DNA from 4 places in the Agrobacterium sp. SORGH_AS 787 genome. Region 1 is predicted to be linked to each of the others. Evidence: predicted binding sites of a transcription regulator. Region 1 holds the regulator's gene; each other region holds the start of a gene.

Region 1 (7,362 bases):
CGAATCGCGAGGCTGCAAATTGGCCTAAGGGACCGAGGGGCGGCACTTGAACGAGTACGGGGAACGGCAGCAGTTCCGCTTGCTGGAGACGGGCACGCCTGCGAGGGTCGAGCTCGATGGCATCAATTTGCCTGCCGGTCTGGCGAGTACCGATATTGTAATCTTCTCTCCACCGCATCCTGCGCATCAAGGCTTTGCGCAGCGATTGCGATCGACCTTATCGCGCTGCATCGCCGAGGAGCTCCAGTACCGGCAGGGCTTCCTTTTCATCCCTGTGCTGGTCGGCGCGGGCGCGGCACTCTGGTTTTCGCTTTCCTCTCCACCGTCCGACGTCGTTCTCTTTGTAAGCAGCCTTTGCGTCATCCCCATTGCCATTATCATGCGTCATCGACAAACCGTGGTCTCGTTCATGGTTGCCGTGCTTGCACTTCTGCTGCTTGGCATGTTGCTAGCGAACTGGGAGACCCGCCGTGCAGGGACGACGGTTCTCGACAGTGCCGTGACCACTACAATTACTGGCACAGTGGAGAGGCGGGAGGTGGATGCCAAGGGCTACTGGCGCTATACGATTGCCCTGACTTCGACGAGTGGTCCCTCTCTGGCACGGCTGCCAAACCGGATCTCTGTTCTCGCCCGCAGTCGCGAACAACCCATCGCGGTTGGGGCCGGTATTACCGGCAAGGCGCGTCTTTCGCCACCATCCGGTCCCGCGCTGCCCGGCCTCAACGACTTTGCATTTTCCGCCTATTTCGACGGGATTGGTGCAACCGGATTCTTTTATAGCGCACCCACGGCCTTGCCGACGCAAAGGGAGAGCGAGGACAAAGACAGCTGGTTAGACGCAGCCGATTCCTGGCTTTACGCGTTGCGCTCCGCCATTGCGGAACGCATACGCAGCGTCATCGGCGGTGATGCGGGCGCTTTTGCGGCCTCGATCATCACGGACGAGCGCCGTGCGATTTCCAGTGAAACAATGGAAGCGTTGCGTGTGTCGGGGCTCGCCCATATCGTCGCTATATCCGGGCTCAACATGGCGCTGGCCTCCGGCATCTTCTTCGTTGGCATGCGCATGGTTTTCAGCCTTCTTCCGGGTTTCTCGCAACGCTATCCCGTGAAGAAGATCTCGGCATTTGCGGCGCTGTTGATGACATTCGCCTATTACTTGATCTCAGGTTTTGCCGTTTCCGCCGAGCGGGCATGGCTGATGATGTCGATCATGCTAGCCGCGGTTCTCGTGAACCGGCCGTCGATCAGCCTTCGCAATGTCGCGCTTGCCGCAATCGTCATCATTGCGATTTCGCCGCACGAGATCATGGGTCCGAGTTTCCAGATGTCCTTTGCCGCAACGCTGGCACTGGTTGCGGCGTATTCGTTCTGGAGCAGATGGCGGGGCAATCGAGAGCGTCTCATTGTTGCGCGACCACCCTTGTGGCTGGTGGCATCCTCCAAAGCGGGTACCATTGTTGGGGGGGTGGTCATCACCTCGCTGATCGGAGGCGTCTCGACCGCGATTTACTCCATCGAGCATTTCCACCGGATCACCACCTATGGCCTGGCCGCCAATCTCGCGGCTATGCCGGTCATGTCCATCATCGTCATGCCATCTGCGCTGATTGCCATGCTGCTAATGCCCTTCGGTCTCGACGCACCGTTCCTGAAGCTGATGGGTTACGGCATGGCGATGGTGATCGACATTGCCAAAACCGTATCCAGCTGGGGCGGAGACGCCACAATCGGGCGGCAGCACCCCTGGTTTCTCATCGTCTCTACGGTCGGTTTTCTTCTGCTGACTTTGCTGCGGACACGGCTCGCTCTCGTGGGGCTTCCTTTTCTCCTTGCCGGTCTCGTGTTGGTGCCGGTTGAGCTGAATAAGGCGAAGCCCGACCTCTTGATCTACGAGGATGGCCTTCTTGTCGCATTTCGCACGGATCAGGCCGTCGCCACAACGAAGCGTCAGGCGAAGGGATTTGTCTATGAACAGTGGGCGAGGGCGGTGCCGCTGCCAGACAAGCATGTGGCGCCTGTCATCTTTGATGACAACGCAGCGAGCGATGAAGAGACCACGGTACAGGCATCGACGCGCCGCCAACCTGTTCTGACCGATCAGCAGAAGCAACAGGCCCGCGAAAAGATGCTACTGGCTCTCGAGCGGACAAATGTTTTCTCGTGCCAGAGAAATGCGTGGTGCGTGGGACAGCATGAGACTGGCGTCAGGGTCGCTGCCATTTCGAACACCGCCTTCACCGGAACCGCCTGTGATGTGGCGGATATCGTCGTCACCTCGCGCTTCGTGCCCTTCACGACTTGTCGCTCAGGCGCGATATTGATCAGCGCCACCACATTACGCAAGACAGGTTCGCTGGAGCTTTGGCTGAATGAAAGTGGAGCGCCCGTCGCGGCTGCACGCGCGGCGATGCAAGGCGTCGCCAGACCCTGGTCCGTCCACCGCGCTTACGACTGGCGCAGCAAGACGTTTGACGGAGAGGTGCCGCCGCATATTGAAACGATGCTGGCGGCCGAGCCGTAACTCGTTGCCTCTAAACGGCGTTTGAACGCCGATCCTCAATGATCTCGCCCGACGCCCGCGCTTCCTCCTCATGCTCCGGATCACGCCACGGTTCAGAGACCGCTGCCTGCTCCCATTCCCTCATCGCTGGCAAACCAAGGAGGCGCGTCTTGTAAGCCTCCGCTGCTGGCGACAGTGCGGTGCCGTAAGTCTGGAAGCGAAAGGCAACGGGGCAGAAGAAGGCGTCAAAGGCGGTGAAATTGACACCGGTCAGAAACGGTCCGCCAAAAGTGTCCAGCACCTGCTGCCAGAGCGTGTCGATGCGCGCTATATCCTTGCGGAGCGCGTCGCTTGCGGGGACTGGCCGGATGCGCAAGCCTACGCTCATCGGGTGCAGATTGCGCAGGGATTGGAAGCCGGAATGCATCTCGGCGGCGGCAGAGCGCGACCAGGCCCGCGCCTTGGCATCCTCAGCCCAAACACCATCATGCCGTTCGGCGAGATATTCCACGATTGCAAGCGAGTCCCAGACGGTGACATCGCCATCCACCAGGCAGGGCACCTTGCCGGAGGGGGTGAAGTGCATGAAGCTGTTCTTTGGATCGGGATCGTTGAAGGGGACGAGGCGCTCATTGAAAGGGATGCTCAATGTCCGCATTAGAACCCAAGGCCGGAGCGACCAGGAGGAGTAGTTCTTATTGGCGATGTAGAGATCGTACATGTTGTCTCCTCTTGGTGATAAGGCGGCTCGTATCGCAGGCAATTGGCCAAAGCGTAAGTGCTTGCAAAGGTCGTAACGCATGAGCGGGAGGACATACAGGCCTAGTCTGTCATGTCAGATATCATATGATTTGATGTGTTCGCCGCTCTCACGCGTCTGGAGACAGAAGCAGAATGAACTTCATTCGCTCGTCATGGTTTGATGAGCAGACATGAAGTGAATGGAGTGTTCGAGATGGACGTCAAATCTGGCGGTTGTGCCTGTGGTAAGGTGAGGCTTTCGATGGTGGGTAAGCCCTACCGTGTCGGCCTTTGTCACTGTATGGATTGCCGCAAACATCACGGCGCGCTCTTCCACGCATCAGCGATCTTTCCTGAGGATGCCGTGACAATCGAAGGGGAAACGCACAGCTATAATGGCCGCTTCTTCTGCCCCAATTGCGGCTCGCCCGTCTTTGGGAAAAGCGACGACGAAATCGAGGTGAATATCGGTTCTCTGGATTCACCAGATCAGTTCGAGCCGACCTACGAGCTTTGGACGATCCGCCGTGAAGCCTGGTTGCCGGATTTCCCGACGCTGCGACAGTATGATCAGGATCGAGAATCGACCGGCAGGACTGAGGAGGGGCGATGATGTCACGCGTCACATGCTGCGGCGTCCTTAGGCTGAAACCATAGATGTGGGCGCCTCTATAAACAGGCAGTCCAATTCCGCCTTCCGACTGCTGACAAAGGCCCGAAAACCTTTCCGGGTCATGGTCGGGACTGAACCGGCCACCCATAAGACCTTGACACAGGAATCCTCTGGCCGAGCCCGCGAATGACCCAAAGTAAACGTTAAAGGCCTATCATCACCCTAAAGGCAGGCCAATCGCCTGCCTCTAACGTTCAACTCGGGATGTTCTTGCCCCTCGAAAGCGATGGGAGCAACGCCAACGCCGCTCGCTATCGCTCAATGATAGCGACGAATGAGACCGACCAGCTTGCCCTGAATCTTGACCCGATCAGGTCCAAAGATGCGGGTTTCATAAGCGGGGTTTGCAGCCTCCAAAGCGATGGAAGCGCCCTTGCGACGGAAGCGCTTCAAGGTGGCTTCCTCGTCGTCTACGAGTGCAACGATGATATCGCCGGGGTTGGCGGTGCTGCCGTTGCGGATGATGACGGTATCGCCATCGAAAATGCCAGCCTCGATCATCGAGTCGCCCTTGACCTCGAGCGCGTAGTGCTCCCCCGTACCGAGCATATCGACGGGTACGGCGACATCGTGGGTGTTGTTCTGGATGGCGGAGATCGGCACACCGGCGGCGATGCGTCCCATCACAGGGACGGTGACAGCGGACGAGCTCTGATCGTTTGCGGGCTTCTGGGCCGGGGCAGGCTCCTGCGGTTTGGCTTTCCCGAGGCTACCCTCTATCACGCTTGGCGAGAAACCGCGCGGCGGCTTCTGTGAGGGTGCGGAATAGGCTTCGGGAAGCTTGATGACCTCCAGCGCTCTTGCCCGGTTCGGCAGGCGGCGGATGAAGCCACGCTCCTCCAACGCAGTGATCAGGCGGTGAATACCAGACTTCGAGGCGAGATCGAGGGCATCTTTCATCTCATCGAAAGATGGGGGCACGCCGGACTCTTTCATTCGCTCATGAATGAAAAGAAGCAGTTCCTGCTGTTTGCGCGTGAGCATGAAGAAAACCCTTGGAATGCGTGGCGAAGATTCGTGAAACAAATACAGAACGAACACTATATGTTCCATATGTGTTCTGCAATCCCTTAAAATTCCGCAAACGTTTCCGTCTGATCAATTCGCGGTCCTGTCATCCGCGCAATGGTAGAAGTTTATAGCTTCTTTACGGTGTCGCGTATCTTTTTCGTCTCCAGGTTGATGATCTCATTTTTACGGGTATCTACGAGCTGCTTCGAGGATCATCCGATCCGGTCATCCTGTGGGATGAAGGCCAAGCCATTCGAAGCATTATCAACAAAATCATCAGGGCTCCACGGCGCTGCTTCGTAGCGTCTTTTCTTGGGGCAAGGACATTTTTATGAAGCTCATTAGGTTCACCCTTATCGGAATGCTGATTGCGCTGGCCGGTTGCCAGACACTCGACCCCAATTCACCGGAAGCCTTGAAGCGGAAGGAGTATGACCGGCTGCTCCTGAACACGACGATGGCCAACTGCAAGCTCATCGTTCAGCTCAATCAGAAGCGTGTTTCGCAAAACAAGGAGCCGACGCGCGACAACAACTGTGCAAGGATTCTGAAGAACCACGCGCTTGGTGGCGTTCATCCGGCGAGCTTCGTCCCCGATATAGCTGTGAACGGTATTCCCATTCCGATCGGCGGACTGATCAAGCTCGCCATCGTTGCCGACCGAAACCAGCGTGAGAAGAAGGCCTGGGAGGCATCGCTACCGGCTTGGGTTTCCTCCGGTGGTGAGAACAGCGAGAACGTCTATCGCATGTTGCTGGCGCAAGGTTTCAAGCCTGAAGAATTGGAAGGGCTGAAGGGAAGTGCTGGATTTTCCGACGCCGTGCGCGCGGTCGGGCCGTTCGTGCAATTTTCAGAGGCCAATCCCGATGTCGTCCGGAGGGCGAATGCCGGCTAAAAGGCAGCGGTCGGTGCTCCGGCCGCAGCTTCCCTCATCCCGTGACACGTGGCGCACTTGCTGATAATGCCTGTGCAACATCGCAAGTTAAGCGGTTGCCGGCGATGTCCGGCGCATGTGTCGTGAGGAATGAGATGACTGTGAAGAACAATTTGAAAGTGGTCGCCGGCGAGGGCAAAGGTGCTGTCGCCTTTTCCAACACGGAACGGTTTTCGCTGATTGCCGGCCCGTGCCAGATGGAGAGCCGCGACCACGCCTTCATGATTGCCGGCACGCTCCATGAGCTTTGTGGCAAGCTCGGCATCGGGCTTGTCTATAAGTCATCCTTCGACAAGGCCAATCGCACATCGCTCTCCGGCAAGCGCGGCATCGGTCTCGGCAAGGCCATGGAGATCTTTGCCGATCTCAAGAAGGAATTCGGGTTTCCGGTACTGACGGATATCCATACCGAAGAGCAATGCACCATTGTCGCCGAAACCGTCGATGTTCTGCAAATCCCGGCCTTCCTTAGCCGCCAGACCGATCTTCTCATCGCAGCCGCGAAGACCGGTCGCGTGATCAATGTGAAGAAGGGGCAGTTCCTGGCGCCCTGGGATATGAAGAATGTGCTGGCGAAGTTGAATGAGAGCGGCAATCCGAACGTTCTTCTCTGCGAACGCGGTGCGTCTTTCGGCTACAACACGCTTGTCTCCGATATGCGCTCGCTGCCGATCATGGCCTCGCTCGGCGCGCCGGTGGTTTTCGATGCGACGCATTCCGTGCAGCAGCCAGGCGGGCAGGGCGGGTCGACCGGTGGTCAGCGCGAATTCGTTGAGACATTGTCGCGTGCGGCGGTTGCCGTTGGCATTGCAGGTCTGTTTGTCGAGACCCATGAAGACCCTGACAATGCGCCGTCCGATGGTCCGAATATGGTCCATCTGAAGGACATGCCGAAGCTTCTGGAGAAGCTTCTGGCGTTTGATGCTATCGCCAAGGCCGCCTGATTTTGGCCTAACCAATTTTTATCTATGGTGCGACGCCTGATGTGGGGCGTCGTCATTGTAAATTCTTCCGCTTCGTCTACAGCGAAGCGGCAATGACATCCGACTCGTTTCAGTCACCTTTATCCGCGATCCGGCCTGAAAACGGCTTCACAGTTTTGCCGATGCGCTCTAAGACAAGCGACTGAAATTCATCTGTTCCAGTCCCAAGGGAGAGACCATGACAGCCATTACCGACATCATCGCACGCGAAATCCTCGATAGCCGTGGCAATCCCACGGTCGAGGTCGATGTGTACCTCGAAGACGGCTCCTTCGGTCGCGCCGCCGTTCCATCTGGCGCATCCACCGGCGCTCACGAGGCAGTCGAGCTGCGCGATGGCGGACAACGCTATGGCGGCAAGGGCGTTGAAAAGGCCGTCGAGGCCGTCAACACCGAAATCTTCGATGCGCTTGGTGGCTTCGATGCCGAAAGCCAGATCCACATCGACCAGACGCTGATCGCGCTCGATGGTACGCCGAACAAGTCTCGCCTCGGCGCAAACGCCATCCTCGGC
Region 2 (7,362 bases), on a different contig from region 1:
GACGGCACGGACTGTCTCGCCCGGTGGAACGACGATCGTCTCGCGGGTAATAGCGCGAGCGCAGGCATGCGCCGCACCCCAGGTGTCTGCGACGGCCACGCGCGCCGTCAGCTTCTTTGCCAGGAACTGGTTGGCGATCTTTGTCACCATCGGCAATTCACCACCCTGCAGATGGTCGGCACCTTCGGTATCCATGACGATGCCATCAATCCCGTCGACCGCAACTATAGGCGAATAGATCGTCAGCGCCCAAAGCGTGATCCGCTCGAGCGCAACCAGATCAGCTTCGGGATCTGCATCAATTAACATCAAGCCACGAAACAGTGACTGTGCCTTTGCCGCTGGCATGCCGACATGCAGCCCTGCCTTTCGTGCGTTTGCGTCTGCAGCCGATACCCATCGCTTCGGCCCGCTCCTGGCAATCACAGCGATTGCCTGGTCACGCGGAATAGAAGGATCGGCTCGACGAATACGATCCGTCGGCAGATCCGGAAGATAGATCGAGACGACCCTTGTCATCACACGCCCTCACGAGAAACTCAGCACACTCACCCGCTTTCACGCGCATCAATTCCAGAAACCATCGAGGCCTACCGACCCCAGGTACCGGCAGCTCATCCGACGGCATCACGCTGACGCGCCACCTGGTGGTGGAAGCCGTTGGCTGGCCAAAATCACTCGCCTCCGACTGCCTGCGCCATCGTCGAACCGCAAGCGCCATCGTCCCTGTTCGCTCGGCTGCCAAGTGCAGGCGGCGGGAACTGACCATCGGCAAGCGGACGAGCTCGCCGACAACGGCACCAAGGCCCCCAAAAGAAAGCCCCTCCTCCATATTGGCCAGCACATCCTCTTCTCTGTCGGACTCCACGAAGATGACGCGGTCGGGATGGAGACCGACCTGAGCAAGCGCTGGAAAGAACAGATCCGGCCTCGTCAAACACCAGACGACGGGACCTTTGGTGCGCGCGGCAATACCGGCAACAAAGAGCGCGGCCGCTGCTCCGTCAACGGTTCCAGAACCGCCGCCCGCGAATTCATGCAGCGCGCCATACGCCAGGCCACCTCCCGGAAGGATTTCGTCAATCTCATCGACGCCGAAAGGTAGGCACCCCGCCTTCTTCACGCCCTCTCCTTGAATGGAAGAGATGCGCTCTCGCAGATCAGTAATTACTTGATCGCGGGCAGCCGACATCGGTTACGAATCCTTCCGAAATCGCAGTTGGAACAGGGACGACATCATGTCGCTAGAACTTGATTGTTCCCCTTCTGTTCCGTATCTTGTCCGGCGTCAAGACGCCTGAAAATAAGGAATCTCGGCTAAAGATTAGCAACACTGCAGATTCGTGAAGTTGAATCAAAACCGTAACGAGATTCTACATGGCGCCTTTGGTGGAAAATATTTTTGTCATCATGGAGGGATGTGGATATCCGAAGTCCTCAGAGATACCGAAGTAAGTTGGTATAGTGGCCAGGACGCCCAAAATCACACCGACGCCCGACAGCGAGCGCAGCTACACGCTGAAGGACGTCCGCCTGCCCAACATCGAAATCGAGTGCATCCGGTGTGAACGCGTTGATAGCTTAGAAAGAAAAGCGGCTGTTGCGAAGTTCGGGACCAAAGTGAGCTTCTCCAAGCTCCGCCGGCGCCTGGCCATGGGTTGCGACCGCCTATGCCATCCCGACGGCGACCTTTGCGAGATGAGGTTTCGATGTCTCCAGTCGCGGGATGCAGATGGCTAGGCGCCCGACCTCTTTGCAAGAAGCGTGAAATCGAAGATGAGAGGAGCATAGACTTCGGATTGCAGGAATTCTCCCCGACCTCAATCTGTTCGTTTAGATCTCGCCCTTCGGCTTCTTGCCTGTAGCATCTTCAATGCCTTTCTCGGCTTTCTTCTTGAGTTCCTCGCGATCCTTATCCGCATCTTCACCGGTGCGGGCTGCGTCGCTGGACGGGTCTGGCTTCTTGTCACTCATGGATCTTCTCCTTTTGCTGACCATCCAACCAAAGCAACGACAGAACGTTCCCAAAGAACCACCGACTCTAGAGTGGCGCAGTCGGGCTAGCCATCCGCCGTGCCTCAATCGCATCGCGCGCCGCGTACAAGGCAGGGAGGGTCGAATGCGCCAGCCCATATCCCGACATGCGCCGCTTGGGCTTCCAACTGTTGGGGGGCGTACCGGCCACCCGAATACTTCGGCCAGTCGATAGCATGCCCGTTGCGCACCATCCACGTGTTGACGTCCGTACCGTCGGCGCGCACGCAATAGCCCACGATCCGGTCGTAGCTGGTACCAGTCGCCGTGCATTTCGTCGGACGCGATTTTGCCAGGAAGGCATCCAAAGCTTTTGCGCTTGCTTGACCGCACCTGTACGCGCTGCCGGAAGCGTCCTCGCAGATCTGCCTGCTCTCTGGTGCGTCGATGCCTTCGAGGCGAACCCGCACGCCATTTATCTCGATCGTATCCCCGTCGATGACGGATGCCCGCCCCGTGATATCGGCCGGTGCAGCAAGCGAGGGAGTGAACGCCAAGGCCAATACGAGCGAGGTTGTCTTGATCATGTCATGCTTCCAAATTGAGCCTACGTTTGGAGATATTCCATTCGCTTCGTGAAAGAGATAGCTCAAGAGCTACCGATTACGGCGTCCTGCGCACTATCTCTTCAGCGCTACAAAGGCAAAGGCGAACGACAGGATGCCCGGTTGGCGACGCCGATATTTGTTAAACTCCGACATACCCGCGCGCGCCGATTAAATCGTTCTTGACTCTTCCGCAAACAAGAACATAAACAGAACGTCGATGGCGCGAAAGGCGCGTGCTTCCGACAACAACATGCAGAAAATTGAACTTCGAAAACGGGGATGAAGACGTGCGCTCGACGCGGGAAGATCCTGTAGCAGATCCAGTTGCCCACCTCGTAGCATGGCACGATGGGGACCACCGAGCTGCGATAGAGACGTTGATGGAGGACGTGCGGCACCTGCGGGAGCAGCTTGCATTGGCAACCGCGGCCATGAGCGCAGGATATACGAGAGGATGGATGCCCGACGAGGAGCGCAATTCCCGCTGAAGGCGAGCAACGCGGTCGTCGCCTAAGGCGAGGATTTCCGTCGTGTTTCCGAGGCCTCGAGGTGCTGCGGCGTCTGGATCACCGTGGGCTCGCCTGGAGGTACGAGGGCGCCGACTTGATCACGTCGAGAACGACCCAAGGCAGGGCGCTTGACGGCCTTAAGAAGCTTCTCCGATGCAGCAAGTGCAACCACGAGGGACTCATGGAGTTGTCCGTAGCCAAACTTCCGAGGTGACGCATGTGCAATCTTTATCAGGTCAGAACCAATCAGGAAGCAATGCGGGACATTGCTGGGGCGATGAGCGAGAGGCTGAACCTTGGACCAGAAGTCGAGGTCTATCCCGACCGCCCTGCCCCGGTTATCAGAAACCGTGACGGAGTGCGCGAGCTTGTCGGCCTCACCTGGGGCATGCCGACCCCGCCGAACATTCTTGGCGATCGACCGGATACAGGCGTCACCAACATTCGCAACGTAACGTCGCCACACTGGCGCCGATGGTTAAGGCCAGAGAGCCGTTGCATCGTGCCATGGACGCGGTTCTGCGAGTGGGAAGACACAAAGCCTCGAAAGACTAAGCGATGGTTCGCGATCGACGACAGCGAGCCGCTTGCATTCTTCGCCGGCATCTGGACCGACTGGAATGGCGTGCGCGGATCAATGAAGAATCCGCGAGAAGGTATTCACGGGCTGTTCGGCTTCCTGACATGCGAGCCTAACGACATCATCAAGCCGATCCATCCCAAGGCAATGCCGGTCATACTCACAACGCGGGAGGAGGTCGACGTATGGATGAATGCATCATGGGAAGAGGCAAAGACGCTTCAACGGCCATTGTCTGATGAGCGCTTGATTCTGCTGCCTGTTGAGGAAGTGACGCAACAAGGAACGCTGCTGTGAGCGATGAGAAGGCCGGAGACGGAATCCATATCAACCATTACTGCTCTCATCCAGGCTGCAAGAAGTGGGGTGGTCTCGGCTATTCCAACAACAAAATCGATACCCCACAGTGGTGGTGCTCGGAGCACTATCCGTATTGGGACATTCCGCGGTCCGCGGCTCGTTGAGCTTCAACGACAACGCCGCCACAAAACGATCAAGATTCATTCAGCCGTGGTTCACTGGACCGAGAGCTAAATCACTCCACCAAACGAGGAGTGATAGAAATGCGCAAGTTAGTTCTAGGCGCGGTGCTTTTGTTAAGCGGTCTGATGGGATCAAGTGCGAACGCAATGCCCATGGCGCAACCTTTAGCGCGGGATACGACAGACATCCAAACGATCGATTACGCTTGCGGGCGCGGGTATCATCTGTCGCCACGCGGCTTCTGCCGGCCGAACGGTCCACCGCGCTACGAACGCGAGTGGGGTCGTCGTGGAGATTGGGAAGCTCGTCGTGAGTGGCGAGAACGCCAGGCAAGACGAGAATGGCGCGAGCGAAGAGCATGGGAACGCGAACGCGAGTGGCGAAGAGGCGGCTATGATTACCGCGAATATCGCTGGTAACGTGTTACGGCGCTGGGACACGCGGGCACAACTCGGCAGTGGCCTATGCCATCATGCCAGTCGCGTCCTTTAACGGTCGACTCGAAAACAAGGCTGTGCTCTCTAGGATTCTCGGGAGCACAGCATGCAAAAGTTTCTTTCTCGATCCGTAGGGCTTATTCTGATCTTTTGTCTGATGGCGGCGTGCACCCACACTCAGCGTCCCATAAGGTATCCTGGCAACTGCTACTCGCCGTCCGATCTAGCCGCCGATGGGAGTCTTTGCGGACGTCGTGCGGCGTCGCTGCGTCCAGGTGGCTATTAGGATGAGAATCTCTTTCCCCTCTCCCGCCCCCACGTTGGGCGACGACATCGAGGAAGCCTTACGCAGCGTCGCCCAAGAACTCGGCTACAGCCGTGAACAATTGCTGCGGGTTATCGTCAGAGAATGGTTGGAGCAAAACGCCTACCTACCGGTCTTGGATCAAAACGACGAAGGTGAGGCTGACGGCAATCCCTAGCGGCTGATGGCGGCCCAAATGAAGGCCGCCATCCACCATCTCGGCTCAGTTCACAGGCGTCGCGCCGGCAGTGCCGCATTTGGCGAACTTGCCTTTGGCATCCTTGCACTGGACCTTCTTCTTAGTCGTCTCGCATTTGACGAACTTGCCTTTCGCATCGCGGCACTGCTCGGCGCTCGCCGGCGCAGCGGCGAAAGACGTGAGTGCGGCGACAATCAAAACCGACTTCCACATTCCCGAATCCTCCTTGGCCGTAATTGGCCGAAGCCATGGTTACAAGATGATCAGGAAAGCTCAAGCGGCGAGCGTGGTGCGATGAAGGATGCCTCTTGTAGATACCGCGCCTTTCGGTTGGGGACTTCCAATAGGGATCCTGGACGCCCCCTTTCGCCGGCGCCTATTCGAAACGGTCGCGAAGAAAGATCGCGGCATCTCGGGCTTCTTCCGAAGAGATCGTGTGACCGACGCCAGGATAGATTTTTGACGTCACGGCAAACCCCGCCGCTTTGAGTTGGTTCGCCGCAGTCGTCGTCGCAGCGGCTGGTATGGTCCTGTCAGCAGAACCATGCATCATAAAGACTTTCGTTTCGACAGAAGACGAAGTCGGCGGCAACGGCAACAGTCCTGCGAAAGTGACGAGCGATCCGACCTTCCAGCGGCCCGAAGCAACCGCATCCAGCGCCATGATCGCGCCTTGCGATACCCCGACGAAGGCCACCCTGTCGAGCGCGTTTTCGAACCCTTCGTGTTCGATGATCTCGGAGACCACGCCGTCGAACGCTCGACGCGCTGCGTCGATCCGCTCAGGACGCATGGTCTGGTCATCGACGGCGAACCACTGACGACCGCCTGACCTATGTGGAAACGGCGCGTCCGGAGCGACGAATGCCGTGTCCGGAAGCGTCGCCTGCCAGGAATTTCCCACCGCCTGCATAACGGACCCTCGTCCTCGGATCCCGTGGAACAGGATCACCAGATGATCGGCGCGAACCACTCCTTTTTGAGAGGCGGTTTGTTTCTGGGTGCGTTCCGCCTGCACAATTTGCAAAGGCTTCCCAGCAGGGTCGACCGCCTGGGACACGAGTTTGATTCCTCTGTTCGCGGCCAACACTCGATCCGGATTCGCGACGAGGTAGGTCGCGCCGACAAGGATGATGAAAAGAGAGACTAGGGTCGCGAGATGTGACGACGTCATGGGGCTTTCCTGTTGCATCCAATCAACCTGCATTCCGAATGTTCGTTCCGCTTCGCTGCCAGACCGGCACTGACATTCTCGTTATGGTCACGGTGTCCCTCGAAACGGCCAAGCCCCTGAGGACGAGGTAAAGGAGCTGATTTCTCGCACCGTCGAGAAGTTCGGACGCTTGGACGTTCTCGTCAACAATGCGGGTGTCGTCGCTGAAGGCGACGTCGGCACCCTGACGACAGACGACTGGCGTAGAGTGATGGCAACGGATGTGGATGGCGTCTTCTACGCCAGCCGTGCAGCGATCCCGCATCTGAAGACGTCGCACGGCTCGATCGTCAACGTCAGCTCGGTGTCCGGCATAGGCGGCGACTGGGGCATGGCCGCCTACAACGCCGCCAAGGGTGCTGTCACCAATCTCACGCGGGCTATGGCTATGGACTACGGAAAAGACGGAGTTAGGGTCAATGCGGTGTGCCCAAGCCTGACACATACAGGCATGACCGAGGAGATGATGGACGACGACAAGCTGATTGCGAAGTTCAACGAACGGTTCGCACTTCAGGGACCGGGAGAACCGGAGGACGTCGCGGCGGTGATCGCATTTCTTGCAAGCGACGATGCCCGCTTCGTCACAGGTGTCAACCTGCCTGTGGATGGCGGCATGTCGGCATCCAATGGTCAGCCGCCCCAGTAAACTTCGCGCGGCCCCTCATCAAATTTCCCTAAGGGGCCGCGGTGCGTTCTATTCGACAGGTCTTCCCTCTTCCGCCGCCGACCAGTCATTGGCCGGCTCATCAATGGCTTCATCGTCAGCGGGATCCGGGTCATGCTCATGGGCCACCATGAGGGCGTTGACCTCGACGACGATCATACTGCAGGCGTCCTCGTAACTGACGCCATTTACGACGAGGCCATCAACCAACTCCTCCAGCTTGGCGCGGACCTCGCGCTTCCAATCGTCGATCATTTCTCTCTCCTTTGTTTTGCTGTCATCTCAATCAGTTCTATCCAAACCGGCGCGTGGTCACTGGCGTGGTCCCAGCCCCGAACATGCACGTCGACCTGGGCTCTCACGAGTTTGTCGGCGAGATCCTGGCTGA
Region 3 (7,362 bases), 900 kb from region 1:
GGTCGTCAGCAACGCTTCGCAATGCTTCTTCAGGGCTTCTCCGCGCTCGTAAATGGCAATGGATTCGTCCAGGGCCACATCGCCGCGTTCCAGGCGGGCAACAATGCTTTCCAGCTCGGCGACGGCCTTTTCGAAAGAATAACCGCTGACATCGGCCGTGTTGGCATTTTCCGTCATCTTCAACCCTTCATCATTCTCAAGATATGCATGGCCGCCGATTCCGCCAGCCCTTCCAGATCATAACCGCCTTCCAGAAGGCTGACGACCCGGTTGCCGGCATATTTATCGGCCATCTCCAGAATTCGCCCCGTTGCCCAATCGAAATCCTCACCCACCAGATTGATGTGGGCGAGCGGATCGCGGTGATGGGCATCGAAACCGGCGGAGATGATGATCAGGTCCGGCGAGAAATCGGCAATAGCAGGCAGAACCCTGGACTTGAAGGCCTCGCGGAAATGGTCGCTTCCCGTGTTAGGGGAGAGCGGCGCGTTGACGACATTGTTCTTCACGCCCGTTTCGTTTTTGTCGCCGCTCCAGGGATAAAGCGGCATCTGGTGGGTGGAACAGAAAAGCACCGATGTGTCGTTCCAGAAGATGTCCTGCGTGCCGTTACCGTGGTGAACATCCCAATCCACGATTGCCACGCGCTCCGCACCATGGACTTTCTGCGCGTGACGGGCAGCAATCGCCGCGTTGTTGAAAAGACAGAAACCCATCGCCTTTTCGGTTTCCGCATGGTGGCCCGGCGGACGGCTTGCGACGAAGACGTTGTCGGCTTCGCCCTTGAACACGTCATCCACGGCGGCCATGGCCGCACCAATTCCGGTCAGGGCTGCTTGCAGGCTTTTCGGAGAGGCGTAGGTGTCGGCTTCGATACGGCTGATCTCGCCGTCTTCTTCCGGGATCTGACGCATTACGGACAGAAGATGGCTTTCCGGGTGAGCCAGAAGCACCGCATCCTCATTGGCCTGCGGTGCTTGGGTGCGAACCAGCCGCTCGAAATTCGGATGCTCGAGCGCGATGTTCAGCGAGCGTAGTCTGTCTGGCCGCTCCGGATGCCCATCAGGGGTGATGTGTTCCAGGAAGATCGGATGCTCGTAAAGCCGTGTGGCCATGGGTCGCTTGCTCCTGAAACGGATAAAATCGTTGTTAAGCGCGCTGCGGCAGCAGCGGGTAACCAGCCATCACCGCCCGGCCAGCAAGCGCTGCCACGACGGCCTTGATCAGATCACCCGGGACGAACGCCATGGAGCCGATGAATGCCTTGCTGAAACCGATGCCGGTTGCGAAAGCCAGGTAAGTGATCCCGAAAGCGTAAAGGACAATGACACCACCTGCGACGCAGGCGAGAAAGAAGCCAATGCCTTGCGTCAGCGCGGTCTGGTTCGCCTTCACAAGGCGTTCGGAAAGGATGCCTGTCACGAATGCAGCGGCGATCCAGCCGATCAGATAACCCGTTGTCGGAGTTGTGAAAATAGAGAGCCCACCTCTGCCGCCGGAAAGAATCGGCAGGCCGATGGCCGCAATCAGGATTGTCAGCAGCACGGCAAGCGTGCCGCGCTTTGCGCCAAGCACGACACCCGCCAGCATGACGCCGAGTGACTGCGCTGTGATCGGAACCGGAATGAAGCCGAGTGTGATGGGCGGCAGCAGGCCAAGCGCGATGATGATGGCTGAAAACAGCGATATCAGAACGAGGTCACGGGTCGTCATGGGGCATCTCCCTTTTGCTTAAGTGAGGTTTGACCTCTGAAGCCGCGCGCGTCAATGGCATCCGCAATCGCGTCGGCATCCTTCAACGTCATAATGACGAGTGGGACGAGAATACTGGTGAGCCTCACACGACTGCCGCGTGCCCGGTGCGCATCGCTCAACGTGTGATACCGGCTGATGATTTCAGGGACAAAGCGAACCACAAGTCCAACCGCAAGACCCACGTCTGCCGCATTCGCCAGGCCGAGCTTTTCCAGCGGGCGAAGCGCGTAAGTGATCTCATCCATGAACTGGGAGATGTTGACGCTTGCCGTTATCGCCGTTGCCAGTAGTGTCAGCGCGCTCAATCTCAAGAGGGTGATGGTGGCATCCATGAATGGGATCAGCAGGACGCTGAACGCGGCGATGAGGGCGATGGTCAGGAAGACCGGGCGAAGCCGGGAGAGCGTTCCGCGCAGTCCGAGATGGGCCTGCCAAAGAATGAGCACCGCCAGGATGACCGCAAGACTGAGGATCAACGGATCGCGAGTGAGAAACAACCCCGCGCTGAAAGCTGCAAGCGTCAATAGCTTGATGCGCGGCGAAAGCCTGTAAAGCCAGCCCGTTCCCTCGGCATAAAGGCTTCTCATGAAAGTGCGATCTTCCGGTATTGGGCAATAACCTCTTCTGGCTTACCATCCAATGTCAGCATGCCCTGATGAAAGAGCAGAACGCGATCGAAAGTCTCAAGCAACGATAGGTCATGGGTAATGACGACCACATCCTGCTCCAAACTGAGGATCGTCCGCTCCACCACGGCGCGGTTCTTCAGGTCGAGCTGGTTCGTCGGTTCGTCCAGGATCAGAATGTTTGGGCCGGTGATGGACAGCGCCGCAAGTGCTGCAAGCTGCAACTCGCCGCCCGACAGTTCATGGGCACGGCGGCCTGAAAGGTGTTCGATGCCGAAGCGATGCAATATCGCCGTCACGGCCTCATCGACCGCGCTCTTGCCGAGACCGCGATTCCTCAATCCAAAGGCGATGTCGTCGCGAATGATCGGCAGGATGATCTGGTTCTGCGGGTTCTGGAAAACAAAGCCCACCTGTTTCAAGACAGCATCGGCATCCTTTACCGTATCGAGCCCGTTGACGATGACCCTTCCGGTCGTTGGTTTGGTCAGACCATTGATCAATCGGGCGAAGGTGGTCTTGCCGGAACCGTTGAGACCGATAATGCCGATGCGCCGTTGCGACAGCGAAAGATCGAGCGGCGCAAGCGCCGTTCGTCCCTCGAAAGTTACACCCGCATTCTGGAACTGAATGTCCACGTCGTTTCCCTTGTCGTCCTCTACGCCTCTATAAACACAAAGGGCTATCGACGAAATCAAGAACAAAAAAAGAACATTGATTTCGCGAAACGGGAATCCTAGACTTCCTGACATGGCGATTCTGGTTTCCAACGAAGCAGCACGGCGTATTTTTCTGGCACGGCAGGGTCTTTCGGCGCCGCCGAACAAGGCACTGTCGAAGGACGGATTGCTCGAGCTCATTACGACTCTCGGCTTTGTGCAGGTGGATAGCATCGCAACAGTAGAGCGAGCGCATCACCAGATCATCTTCTCCAGAAACCAGACCTATAGGCGCGAGCATCTGAACGCGCTGCTGGAAAAGGACCGCACGCTTTTCGAGCACTGGACACATGATGCGTCGATCGTGCCGACGGCCTTTTATCCCTACTGGAAGCACCGCTTCCGCCGCCGCGAGCCAATCATGCAGGAGCGTTGGCAAAAATGGCATGGCGAGGGATTCGATTCCGCCTTCGAGGAGACCTATCGGCACATTGCAGAAAACGGTGCGGTCATGTCGCGCGATATGAAGGCCGAAGATCATCAATCCGGCGGCTGGTGGAACTGGCATCCATCCAAGACGGCGCTTGAATATATGTGGCACACCGGCAGACTTGCCATCGCGCGCCGCGTGAACTTTCAGAAGGTCTACGATCTCGCAGAGCGCGTCATCCTGAAGGAGCACTACTATCAGGACGTCAGCCACGAAGCCTTCATCGATTGGGCCTGCCGTGAGGCACTATCTCGGCTGGGCTTTGCGACCTCAGGAGAAATATCCGCCTTCTTCAATCTGGTGACGCCGAACGAGGCGAAGGACTGGGTGACGTCCCATCGGGACGAACTGGTCGAGGTCTCGCTGATCTCAGCCAACGGTGCTAAGGAGCGCGCATCCCACGCCTTTGCGAGCTTTGCAGCAGAAATGGATGCGGAGGCGTCGCTCGAACCGCCGCAGCGGGTCCGGGTTCTCAGCCCCTTCGATCCGTTGTTGCGCAACCGTGCTCGTACTGAACGCCTCTTCGGCTTCTTCTATCGGATCGAAGTCTTCGTGCCGGAGCCGAAGCGACAATATGGCTATTATGTCTTCCCGCTTCTGGAAGGCGATCGCATGATCGGGCGCATCGATATGAAGGCAGAGCGCAAGAACGGTTCGCTCGACGTTAGACGTCTATGGCTGGAGCCGGGCGTGCGGCCATCATCGGGCAGGTTGGGAAAGCTGGATGCGGAACTGAACCGGCTGGCAAAATTCACCGGCGTTGCGAGCGTGCGTTATTTGGATGGCTGGCTAGCTGGGGAATAGGGCCAAGAGCGGACGAGCCCGCTCCTGGCATTTTCACGCATCAGCAGAGCTCGGTGGAGCTGATCTGGATACCAAAGCCTTCCAGCCCGACATAATGGCGCTCGCGTGTGGTCAGCAACTTGATGGAGCTGATGCCGAGTTCCTTTAGGATCTGCGCGCCAAGGCCGATTTCCAGCCATTCTTCTTCGCGAGAACGCGCCTGCTCGTGAGTCTCGTCCGCATCACGCGCCTTGCGGCGGCCTTCGACCTTGCCGACGCCAACTGAACCCTCGCGAAGATAAACGATAACGCCGCGACCTTCCTCGGCAATCTTCTGCATATAATTGCGCACCGGCTGCTTGCTGCCGAAAATATCGTCCGCCACGTTTTCCGGATGCAGGCGAACCGGAATATCGACGCCATCGCGGATATCGCCGAAAATCACCGCCATGTGCTGCATCGGGTCCCAGGGCAGGGAATAGGTCTGCGCCTTGGCCGGGCCGAAGGGTGTATCGATGGTGAACTCGCTCTCAATCTCCACCAGAGTTTCCTTGCGCTGGCGGTAGGCGATCAGGTCGGCAACGGACACCTGTTTCAGACCATGGGTTTCCGCAAAGCTCGAAACCTGCGGACCACGCATGACGCTGCCATCGTCATTGACGAGTTCGCAGATGACGCCGATCGGTGGCAGGCCTGCAAGCCTGCAGAGGTCCACGGCTGCTTCCGTATGGCCCGAGCGCATCAGCACGCCGCCTTCGCGTGAAATCAGCGGAAAGATGTGGCCGGGACGGGTAAAATCAGCGGGGCCGACATTCGGGTTCGCAAGATTGCGCACCGTCAGCGTACGGTCGTCGGCGGAAATGCCGGTCGTGGTTCCGTGTTTGAAGTCGACGGACACGGTAAAGGCGGTCGTATGCGCGCTGTCGTTTTCGGCGACCATGGCGTTCAGGTTCAGCCTCTTGGCTTCCCCCCGCGGCATGGGCGCACAGACGATGCCGGAGGTGTGGCGCACGATGAAGGCCATTTTTTCAGCCGTACAATGCACGGCGGCAACGATGAGATCGCCTTCGTTCTCGCGCCCGTCATCATCCATGACTACCACGATCTCGCCAGCCTCGAAGGCGCGGATCGCTTCCACGACGCGTTTCTGATCGTATGCCATGCTATTTCTCCTGTTTATTTCAGTCTGCCAGTCTGGCCGCGGTCGCGCAGATAGTGGTCTGCTACTGTGCAGGCGACCATGGCTTCGCCAATGGGAACGGCGCGAATGCCCACGCAAGGGTCATGACGGCCCTTGGTGCGGACGTCGACGTTGTTTCCATCGGCGTCGATGGACTGGCGTTCGGTGAGGATCGAAGAGGTGGGCTTGATGGCAAAACGTGCGACGATCGGCTGACCGGTCGCAATGCCACCTAAAATGCCGCCGGCGTGGTTCGACAGGAAGAAAGGCTGGCCATCGTTGCCCATGCGCATCTCGTCGGCATTTTCCTCGCCGCTGAGTTCCGCGGACGCAAAACCTTCGCCGATCTCGACACCCTTGACCGCGTTGATCGACATCAGATTGGATGCGATGTCCTGATCGAGCTTGGCATAGATCGGTGCGCCGATGCCTGCCGGAACGCCCTCGGCGACAACTTCCACCACAGCACCGATGGAAGAGCCCGCTTTGCGGACCGTATCGAGATAGTCTTCCCAGACAGGCACCATCTCAGGATCCGGGCAGAAGAATGGGTTCTCGTTGACCTGCGCCCAATCCCAATTGTCGCGGTTGATCTTGTGCTTGCCGATCTGCACGAGTGCTGCGCGAACGGTCATCCCGGGCACAACCTTGCGGGCCAGCGCGCCGGCCGCCACGCGTGCTGCTGTCTCGCGCGCAGAAGAGCGGCCGCCACCGCGGTAATCACGAATGCCGTATTTCAGATCGTAGGTGAAATCGGCGTGGCCTGGACGGTAGCGCTTGGCGATCTCGCCATAATCCTTCGAGCGCTGGTCGGTGTTTTCGATCAGCATGGAAACCGGCGTGCCTGTGGTGATCATGGTCTCGCCGTCCTCATCCAGCATCACGCCGGAAAGAACCTTGACGATGTCATCTTCGCGCCGCTGCGTGACGAAGCGGCTCTGGCCAGGCTTACGCTTATCCATCCAGGCCTGCACTTCCGCAAGCGTGAAGCGAATGCCGGGAGGGCAGCCATCCACCACGCAGCCCAGCGCCGGACCATGGCTTTCGCCCCAGGTGGAAACGCGGAAGAGGTGACCGAACGTGTTATGCGACATGACAATAAAACCAGACCAGGCAGCGTTTCCTTAGAGAGACGCGATATTTACAAAAATGCGCGGTCATCTCCTTAGTGTAAAATAACAGGAAGGCAAAAGCCTTTCTTTGATCCGGCTGGGGCAGCGTGCATCAAGACACGCGACGCAGTTCCTGCTGTAGGGCAAAGGCTGAAAACTCGTGTGGTGGCAAAGGCGCGGCAAAGGCAAAGCCTTGAAGGATATCGCAGCCCATATCTTTCAGCATAGCGGCATGCTCCATCGTTTCCACGCCCTCTGCCACGGTCTCGACGCCGAGCGAGCGGGCGATGTCGATGATGGAACGGACCAGCGCCCGCTCCTGTGGAGAGTTTAGAATCGGCATCACCAGCTGCCGGTCGATCTTGAGGCGTTTCGGCTTGAGGCGCAGCAGGCTGATGAGTGAGGTATGCCCGGTACCGAAATCATCGATTTCGACATCGATGCCAAGCGCTTTGACCCTGTCGAGATTTTGGACGACCTGCTCGTCGCTGTCATCGAGGAAGATGGATTCAACCAACTCAAAGACAACTTCGCCAGGCCGGATGTGAAGTTGTTGCAGGCTTTCCAGCAGATGCACGTCATGCAGACGACGCACCGAAACATTGACCGAAACGCGGGGGATTTCCAGTCCCTTCATACTCCACAAGCGCCGGTCCTGTAGCGCGGATTGCAAGGTCAGTCGATCGAGCGCCTGAACGACGTCCAGCTCCTCTGCGATACCCAGGAATTTGTCCGGCGTCAGCAGGCCGCGTGTGGG
Region 4 (7,362 bases), 210 kb from region 1:
ACGGCTGCGGCCCGCGGCCCCATACCTTCGGCCCTGCGACGAACGATGTTTTCCAGCACCACGATCGCATCGTCCACCACAAGACCCGTCGCCAGCACGATGGCGAGCAGCGTCAGGATGTTGATGGAAAAGCCGACCATGTAGATGGCGACCAACGTGCCGATCAGCGCGACCGGCATGGTGATGGCTGGAATAAGCGTGGCGCGCCAGTCGCGCAGGAAGAGATAGAGAACCACCACCACGATCAGTGCGGAGAGACCAAGCGCCAGCTCCACCTCATGAAGCGCCCCTTCGATGAAGACCGCATCGTCGCTGGTCACGACGATCCGTGTGCCTTCCGGCAGGTTCGGCGTCATCGCATCGACAGCTGCCTTGACCCCGGTTGAGATATTCAACGTATTGGACTGCGCCTGGCGAATGACACCAAGACCGACGCCCTGCACACCGTTGGAGCGCAGCGACGTGCTTTCATCATCGGCGCCAAGCTGCACGCTCGCCACATCGCGAAGACGCACCCTGTCCTTGATCAGCAGATTTTCGAATTCGGCAGGCGTCGTTAGGCTGGCGGTTGCTCGCACAACAATGTCCTGCGTTGAACTCTTCAGCGAACCCGCGGGGACATCGAGCGCAGCGGTTGCGAGCGCGTTGGAGACATCGGTCACCGTGAGACCGCGGCTGGCAAGGGCTGCCTGATCGAGATCGATCCGGAAAACCTTCTCCTGGTCGCCGTAAAGCTCCACATCGGCAACGCCATCCACAGCGGCCAGACGATCGACGACCTCATCCTCTACCAGCTTGGTCAGATCTTCCATGCTGAGCGTGGAGGACGTAACGGCAAGACGCATGATTGGCTGGCTGTCGGAATCGGCCTTGATGATCTGCGGTTCATCGGCATCTTCCGGCATCTGGTTGGTCACGCGGCCGATCGCATCGCGCACGTCGTTCGCAGCAACAGCGAGATCGATATTGTCGCCGAATTCCAGTGTCACGCGGCTGGTGCCGAACTGCGAAGCAGACGAGATGGATTTCACCCCGCTGACGCGGGCAACCGCGCCCTCAATCGTCTGCGTCACCTCCTGGTCAATCGTCTGTGGTGAGGCACCATCATAGGTCGTGCGCACTGAGATGACCGGACGATCGACATCCGGCAATTCACGGACTTCGACGCCGACAAGCGCCGCGAGACCCGCGACAACCAGCAGCGTGTTGATCACCGCGGCAAGGATCGGCCGTCTGACGAAGAGCGCGGTAAAGGCAAGCTTTGAATCCTGCCCCGCGGGCGGCGTCTGTCCGGTTGATGACCCGCTCATTGGCTCGCGACCTCCGCTGCTTTCGGTTCGTTGCCGACACGCACAGCGCCGCCTTCACGGACGCGCTGGAGACCCTCTGTCACGAGGAGGTCGTTGGGTGAAAGCTCGGCCTTCACCAGAACCGCATCGGGATTGCGCTGCACCACCTGAACGCGGACCTTGTTCGACGTGTTGTCTTTCACACGCCAGACATAGGAGCCATCGGCATCCCACTGCACGGCCAGCGGATCGACGGATGGGTAGGTTTCTCCCTCGAATTTCATCGTGACGCTGAAAGACATGCCGGCACGCAATTCATCCTTGGCGTTATCGAAAACGGCGCGGACGCGAACGGTGCGGCTTGCCTCATCCACGCGATTGTCGACTGCTTCTACCTGACCCTTGAAAGTCTCACCTGCGCGCGCGATCGAGGTCGCTTCCACCGGCATGCCAACCGTGATCGCAGTGGCAAATCGTTCCGGTGCCCAGAAGTTGACGAGAATTTTCGAGCGATCGTCGAGGCTCACGATACTGGTCTGCGTCGTTGCATTATCGCCGACATTGATGGCGACGATACCGGCAATGCCGTCGATCGGCGCGACGATATTGCGCCGTTTCAGATTGAGCTCGGCGGTGCTGACCGCAAGCTTGGCAGACTCCTCGGCAATCTGCGCATCGAGAACGTCGAGACGGGCCACCGATCGGAGGTTTCGATAAGACGTGGATTTCTCGACCGCACTTTTGAGAGCGACCTGCGCCTTGTCGCGCTCGATCAGTTGCTCGTCATCATCGAGCCTTGCAAGCACATCACCCTTCTTCACCTTCTGACCCGACGAGACGAGAATCTCGGAAATCAGGCCGGACGCCTGAGGTGTGACGACGACGGTCTGGATCGCCTCACCGTTGCCTATTGCATTAAGACGATCATTCACCGTGCCGGTTTTCACAGGAGCGGTAATCACAAGCGTTGCATTGTTACGCCCGCCTCCGCCGCCTTGACCTGCAGATCTGGACGAACCATTGGCGGCGTTCTTTGCGGCAGGTTCTCCGGTCGTGACGATGCCTGCTTTCGCCAGCAGGCTCTGTCCTGTGGACGAATTGAACGCCCACAAAAAGAAACCAGCGCCGACAACCGCCAGACTGACACCAACCTGCTTCCAAACCCGCATGCAATTCTCCGTGTGATCCATCCGCAAACGCAACCGTGCCGCAGGGCGGACAGGCGAATGATTTGGCGCAGTATCTTTGCTGTTGCTTAACAACGCAACGCAAGATTCCGTTTCTTACAGAATTGTAATTTGCGAAAATTTTACGGCAAGACAGCGGAAAATAGCCGATATACTTTATCAGCAGTTGTAATTCGCTGTCAAAGCTATCCCAGGCACCGCGGTGGAAACGCCGATCTGCGAGGTGGCACAGAGGCGCAAAAAAGCCATTTCGCCTTTGATTGGACGCGATCGCGGCGCATACGGGAATAAAAGCAGAACGCTGTTCCACAGCATCGGCCCCAAAACCGGGACCGATTTTCGCGAAGTGCGATACTTAGACCCATAGGACGCTCTAGCGTTTACATCCCGAATCACTACATTGAGCCACATGAGCAATAGTTTCGACGATATGCCGTTCTTCGACGAAGAACCAAACGAACCGCGCCGTCCAGTCCCAACCGCCGCTCCAGCCGAGGGTGGCCTGGGGATTGCCGCCCGCGCTATGGCAGCGCGCGACCAGGCACGCGGTACGCCCGATTATCTCTCCGGTCTCAATCCTGAGCAACGGGAGGCCGTCGAAACGGTAGATGGGGCAGTGCTGGTTCTGGCGGGTGCAGGCACCGGCAAGACCCGGGTGCTGACGACACGCATTGCCCACATTCTCGCGACCAACAAAGCCTATCCGAGCCAGATCCTGGCCGTGACCTTCACCAATAAAGCTGCCCGTGAGATGAAGGAACGCATCGGAGTTCTCGTCGGCGGCGCGGTCGAAGGCATGCCGTGGCTCGGCACCTTTCATTCCATCGGTGTGAAACTGCTGCGCAAGCATTCAGAGCTTGTTGGGTTAAAATCCAACTTCACCATTCTCGACACCGATGATGTCGTGCGTCTCATCAAGCAGTTGATCCAGGCCGAAGGTCTGGACGACAAGCGCTGGCCGGCCAAGCAGTTCGCCGGCATGATCGACAATTGGAAGAACAAGGGGCTGACCCCGCCCGATATTCCGGAAGGTGACAGCCGGGCTTTTGCCAATGGAAAAGGCCGCGACCTTTACAGCGCCTATCAGGATAGGCTGAAGAACTTGAACGCCTGCGATTTCGGCGATCTGTTGCTGCACCCGATCACCATCTTCCGCCGTCATGCCGATATTCTCAAAGAATACCACCAGCGGTTCCGCTACATTCTGGTGGATGAGTATCAGGACACCAACACGGCACAATATATGTGGCTGCGGCTTCTGGCGCAGCGCGCCAAGGGTCAGCCTCAAAACGTCTGTTGCGTCGGCGACGATGACCAGTCCATCTATGGCTGGCGCGGCGCGGAAGTGGACAATATTCTGCGCTTCGACAAGGATTTTCCCGGCGCAAAGGTCATCAAACTCGAGCGCAACTATCGCTCCACCGAGCATATTCTCGGCGCTGCCGGCCATCTGATCGCCCATAATGAAGGACGTCTGGGCAAGACGCTATTTACTGACCGTGTCGATCCGAACGATGAAAAAGTCGTGGTCCATGCCGCATGGGATTCGGAAGAGGAAGCGCGCGCCGTCGGTGAGGAAATCGAGGCGCTTCAGCGCAACACCAAGCACAATCTCAACGACATGGCGATCCTCGTGCGCGCTTCGTTCCAGATGCGCGAGTTCGAAGATCGCTTCGTCACGCTTGGTCTGAATTACCGGGTCATCGGCGGCCCGCGCTTCTATGAGCGCATGGAAATCCGCGATGCCATGGCCTATTTCCGCCTTGTCTGCCAACCTGCCGACGACCTGGCTTTCGAGCGCATCGTCAACACACCGAAGCGGGGCCTGGGCGATACGACCATTCGCACGCTGCATGACTATGCCCGCGCCCGTAATATTCCCATGCTCGCAGCCGCCGCCGATATTATCGAGACGGATGAACTGAAACCCAAGGCGCGCAAGGCGCTTTTCGATGTGGTTCAGGACTTCCGCCGCTGGCAGGGCCTGCTGGAAAACACCGAACACACGGTGCTCGCCGAGCAGATACTCGATGAAAGCGGCTACACCGCCATGTGGCAGGCGGACAAGACGGCGGAAGCGCCAGGACGCCTGGAAAACCTGAAGGAACTTATCCGCTCGATGGAATCCTTCGAGAGCATGCGCGGCTTCCTCGAGCATGTGGCGCTCGTCATGGATGCCGAGCAGAATGAAGAGCTCGATGCCGTGTCGATCATGACACTGCATTCTGCGAAAGGTCTGGAATTCGAAACCGTCTTCCTGCCCGGTTGGGAGGAAGGCCTGTTCCCGCATCAGCGGTCTCTCGATGAAGGCGGACGCTCAGGCCTCGAGGAAGAGCGGCGCCTTGCCTATGTGGGCATCACCCGCGCCAAGCGGCGCTGCCACATCTGGTTCGTGTCCAACCGCCGTATTCACGGCCTCTGGCAATCCACCCTGCCCTCACGCTTTCTCGATGAGCTGCCGCCATCCCATGTCGAGGTCACCGCTTCGGAAAACAATTATGGAGGCTATGGCGGCCGCGGCGGCTATGGCCAATCCCGCTTCGACAAGGCCGAGCCCTTCGCCAATAATTACTCGACCCCCGGCTGGAAGCGGGCGCAGGCCAACCGCTCCGATGCCACGCGTGACAATTGGGGCAGTCGGTCTGGACATGCAGTGGAGCGGATAGGCTATGGCGAGAGTGGGCCACGTGCGCGGACGATCGATGGAGAACTTGTGGCGAAATCGGTCGCCGATGCGCCTTCGAAGTTCGCCGTCGGAGACCGGGTCTTCCACATCAAGTTCGGCAACGGCAATGTCGCCACGGTCGAGGGCAACAAGTTGACGATCGATTTCGATCGAGCCGGCCAGAAACGCGTGCTCGATGGCTTTGTCGAAAAGGCCTGAAGGGACAGCACCTGCCTGAAAATCAGAACGAATTTCGGGTAGATGCGTTCGCTCATCAAGATTGAGCTTTATCTTCCAAAAGGACAAACGTCTCTCTAAGCTTTCACCGAGTATTTTTTAACTGACTGAAAGCGTCCGCTATTTCCATCAGGATGATTCTCGGCAATAACCATCTGTGTTGCCAGGCCGTTCTTCCTGAGGTTAAATTGCATATATTAGAAAATAATAAATCAAAACTTGCGATCTACCTCATCAACATGGCCAATGCAAAGGAACGCAAACAGGCCATGTTCGACAAGCTTTCAGACATCGGTCTGACGGCGGAGCGTGTCGAGGCAATCGATGGCAGGGCGCTGACATTTCCAATCCCGGAATTCAGCGCGCTTTCCTACAAGTTGATGCATGGCCGTCGGACTTGCCCTCCAGAAATCGGCTGCTATCTGAGCCACGTGGAATGTGCGCGCCGGCTGTTGCAGAGCGATGCCGAGTTTGCTCTTATCCTGGAAGATGATGTGGTCTTCAAACAGGACTTCATGGCGTCAGTTGAGGCCGCAATCGATCATCGAAACGATTGGGATATCCTCCGACTATCGACGGTGAGCAACGGCAGAAAATATCCGTTTCGCAAACTAACCGCCGACCGGTCCTTGAGCATCGCACTGACGCGCGAAAAGGGGTCAGGCGCCTACATCGTCAATCGTAAGGCTGCGAAGTGGATCGCGGAAAAGCTGGTCCCGATGCGGCTTGCCTACGACATCGCCTATGATCTCGAATATCTGGCAGGACTCAAATCGGCCTTCATCTACCCCCTGTGCGCCTCGCAAGATGCGGACAATACCAGTTCGATTCAGGACACCGCCCGCGCGTACAAGCTGCCCCGCTGGCGGTACGTCACCGTCCTGCCCTTCCGCACATATCTTGAGGTCACACGCTTCTTGTTCAGAGGAGCTTGGCTCCTGTTGGGCTATGCGGGAAACTTGGTCGTGCCACGTACATTGCCAACGGGAACGTCGAGGAGTGATTCTTTCAGCACCTCAACGCCGCACCACTCCGTCCCTCACGAGGCTAAGGCACCGGTTCACGCGGTCGTTTCGCCTGGCGTAAACCCAATCAGGTAAACTGCGGCAACGATAGCGGCTATGATAAAGATCGAGATGACGAAGATCGTCATCCGGTTCAATGGTTTGCGTGTCGTTTTCTTCATGCGCAGACAACAGTCTTGCGCTGATTTTGTTCCCGCCAAAACCGGAAGAGCGGTCGGTAGACCTGAAGAGAGATAAGCCGCCCTTCATCCGTAGAAACGGACGCGTGGCGCTTTAGCGATCACCTGAACCATCATTTGAAATGGCCGGACCCATCAACGCATTTCGTTTTGTTTTTGCATCGTAAGGTTCTAAAGCCTGATGATCTCCTCAGGACTATCTCGGAAAGACAAAACCTCCCATGACGCCGACACGTTCCAATCCGCTTCACCTGGCGGCCGCTTTCGCAAGCGGCGGCCTCTTGACCTTGATGGTGCATTTCAACGGGATGCTCGCCCATTATGGCAACGCGCTCTTTTCCTCCTGGACTGCGCATGCCACCGGCACGATTGCCGCCATTATCGTCATGGGGCTGCTCTACCGCAAACCGGCACCCGGACAGCCGGCCAAACCCAAGGCTCCACTCTGGGCATACATGGGCGGCATGATCGGCGCAGTGCTTGTCATGCTGACCTCCACAGCGGTGAATTCACCTCTGGCTCTTTCCGGCACCATCGCCCTCGGCCTGGCTGGGCAGGTGATCTTTAGCCTTGCAGCGGATTTCTGGGGCTTGTTCGGCTTTCCCAGGCGTCGGCCACAGGGACAGGACATTCTCGCGATTGCCTTGATCCTCGGCGGCAGCGCACTCATCATTCTGGTTGGGAGAGCGACATGATCGTCTGGATCGCAATGGCCTTTATCGGCGGTGTCTTCGTGTCGCTGAGCCGTCAGGTCAATGGCCGCCTCAGCCTCTCCACCTC

What was found. Region 1 encodes LexA, which represses DNA repair genes until DNA is damaged. Its sites were predicted from a motif close to TGTTCNNNNTGTGTTCNG; they were not measured.
Region 2: QE435_RS24545 (dehydrogenase) is a predicted target of LexA. The motif match lies at 2,779-2,796, and genes of this name have one in related genera.
Region 3: QE435_RS17250 (energy-coupling factor ABC transporter ATP-binding protein) is a predicted target of LexA. The motif match lies at 3,078-3,095, and genes of this name have one in related genera.
Region 4: QE435_RS22685 (UvrD-helicase domain-containing protein) is a predicted target of LexA. The motif match lies at 2,760-2,777, and genes of this name have one in related genera.

The regions. Positions count from the first base shown of each region.
Region 1 is NZ_JAUTBG010000002.1:2,566,974-2,574,335, reverse strand. Features, by position in the region: gene QE435_RS21715 (ComEC/Rec2 family competence protein) at 47-2,527, shown strand; gene QE435_RS21710 (glutathione S-transferase family protein) at 2,538-3,227, opposite strand; gene QE435_RS21705 (GFA family protein) at 3,462-3,860, shown strand; gene lexA (transcriptional repressor LexA) at 4,179-4,904, opposite strand; gene QE435_RS21695 (hypothetical protein) at 5,263-5,826, shown strand; gene kdsA (3-deoxy-8-phosphooctulonate synthase) at 5,961-6,809, shown strand; gene eno (phosphopyruvate hydratase) at 7,027-7,362, shown strand, end outside.
Region 2 is NZ_JAUTBG010000003.1:221,427-228,788, forward strand. Features, by position in the region: gene QE435_RS24525 (DNA polymerase Y family protein) at 1-519, opposite strand, end outside; gene QE435_RS24530 (ImuA family protein) at 440-1,192, opposite strand; gene QE435_RS24535 (hypothetical protein) at 1,834-1,974, opposite strand; gene QE435_RS24540 (thermonuclease family protein) at 2,079-2,561, opposite strand; gene QE435_RS24545 (dehydrogenase) at 2,870-3,070, shown strand; gene QE435_RS24550 (SOS response-associated peptidase) at 3,309-3,968, shown strand; gene QE435_RS24555 (hypothetical protein) at 4,235-4,573, shown strand; gene QE435_RS24560 (ribbon-helix-helix protein, CopG family) at 4,879-5,073, shown strand; gene QE435_RS24565 (hypothetical protein) at 5,119-5,307, opposite strand; gene QE435_RS24570 (dienelactone hydrolase family protein) at 5,471-6,007, opposite strand; gene QE435_RS24575 (hypothetical protein) at 6,050-6,244, shown strand; partial or broken gene QE435_RS24580 (SDR family oxidoreductase) at 6,399-6,956, shown strand; gene QE435_RS24585 (hypothetical protein) at 7,005-7,229, opposite strand; gene xth (exodeoxyribonuclease III) at 7,226-7,362, opposite strand, start outside.
Region 3 is NZ_JAUTBG010000002.1:1,670,860-1,678,221, forward strand. Features, by position in the region: gene QE435_RS17230 (exodeoxyribonuclease VII small subunit) at 1-177, opposite strand, end outside; gene QE435_RS17235 (histone deacetylase family protein) at 180-1,115, opposite strand; gene QE435_RS17240 (biotin transporter BioY) at 1,150-1,713, opposite strand; gene QE435_RS17245 (energy-coupling factor transporter transmembrane protein EcfT) at 1,710-2,342, opposite strand; gene QE435_RS17250 (energy-coupling factor ABC transporter ATP-binding protein) at 2,339-3,019, opposite strand; gene QE435_RS17255 (winged helix-turn-helix domain-containing protein) at 3,132-4,334, shown strand; gene ribB (3,4-dihydroxy-2-butanone-4-phosphate synthase) at 4,375-5,475, opposite strand; gene aroC (chorismate synthase) at 5,490-6,587, opposite strand; gene QE435_RS17270 (EAL domain-containing protein) at 6,718-7,362, opposite strand, start outside.
Region 4 is NZ_JAUTBG010000002.1:2,772,767-2,780,128, forward strand. Features, by position in the region: gene QE435_RS22675 (efflux RND transporter permease subunit) at 1-1,310, opposite strand, end outside; gene QE435_RS22680 (efflux RND transporter periplasmic adaptor subunit) at 1,307-2,458, opposite strand; gene QE435_RS22685 (UvrD-helicase domain-containing protein) at 2,886-5,360, shown strand; gene QE435_RS22690 (glycosyltransferase family 25 protein) at 5,567-6,478, shown strand; gene QE435_RS22695 (DMT family transporter) at 6,804-7,277, shown strand; gene QE435_RS22700 (DMT family transporter) at 7,274-7,362, shown strand, end outside.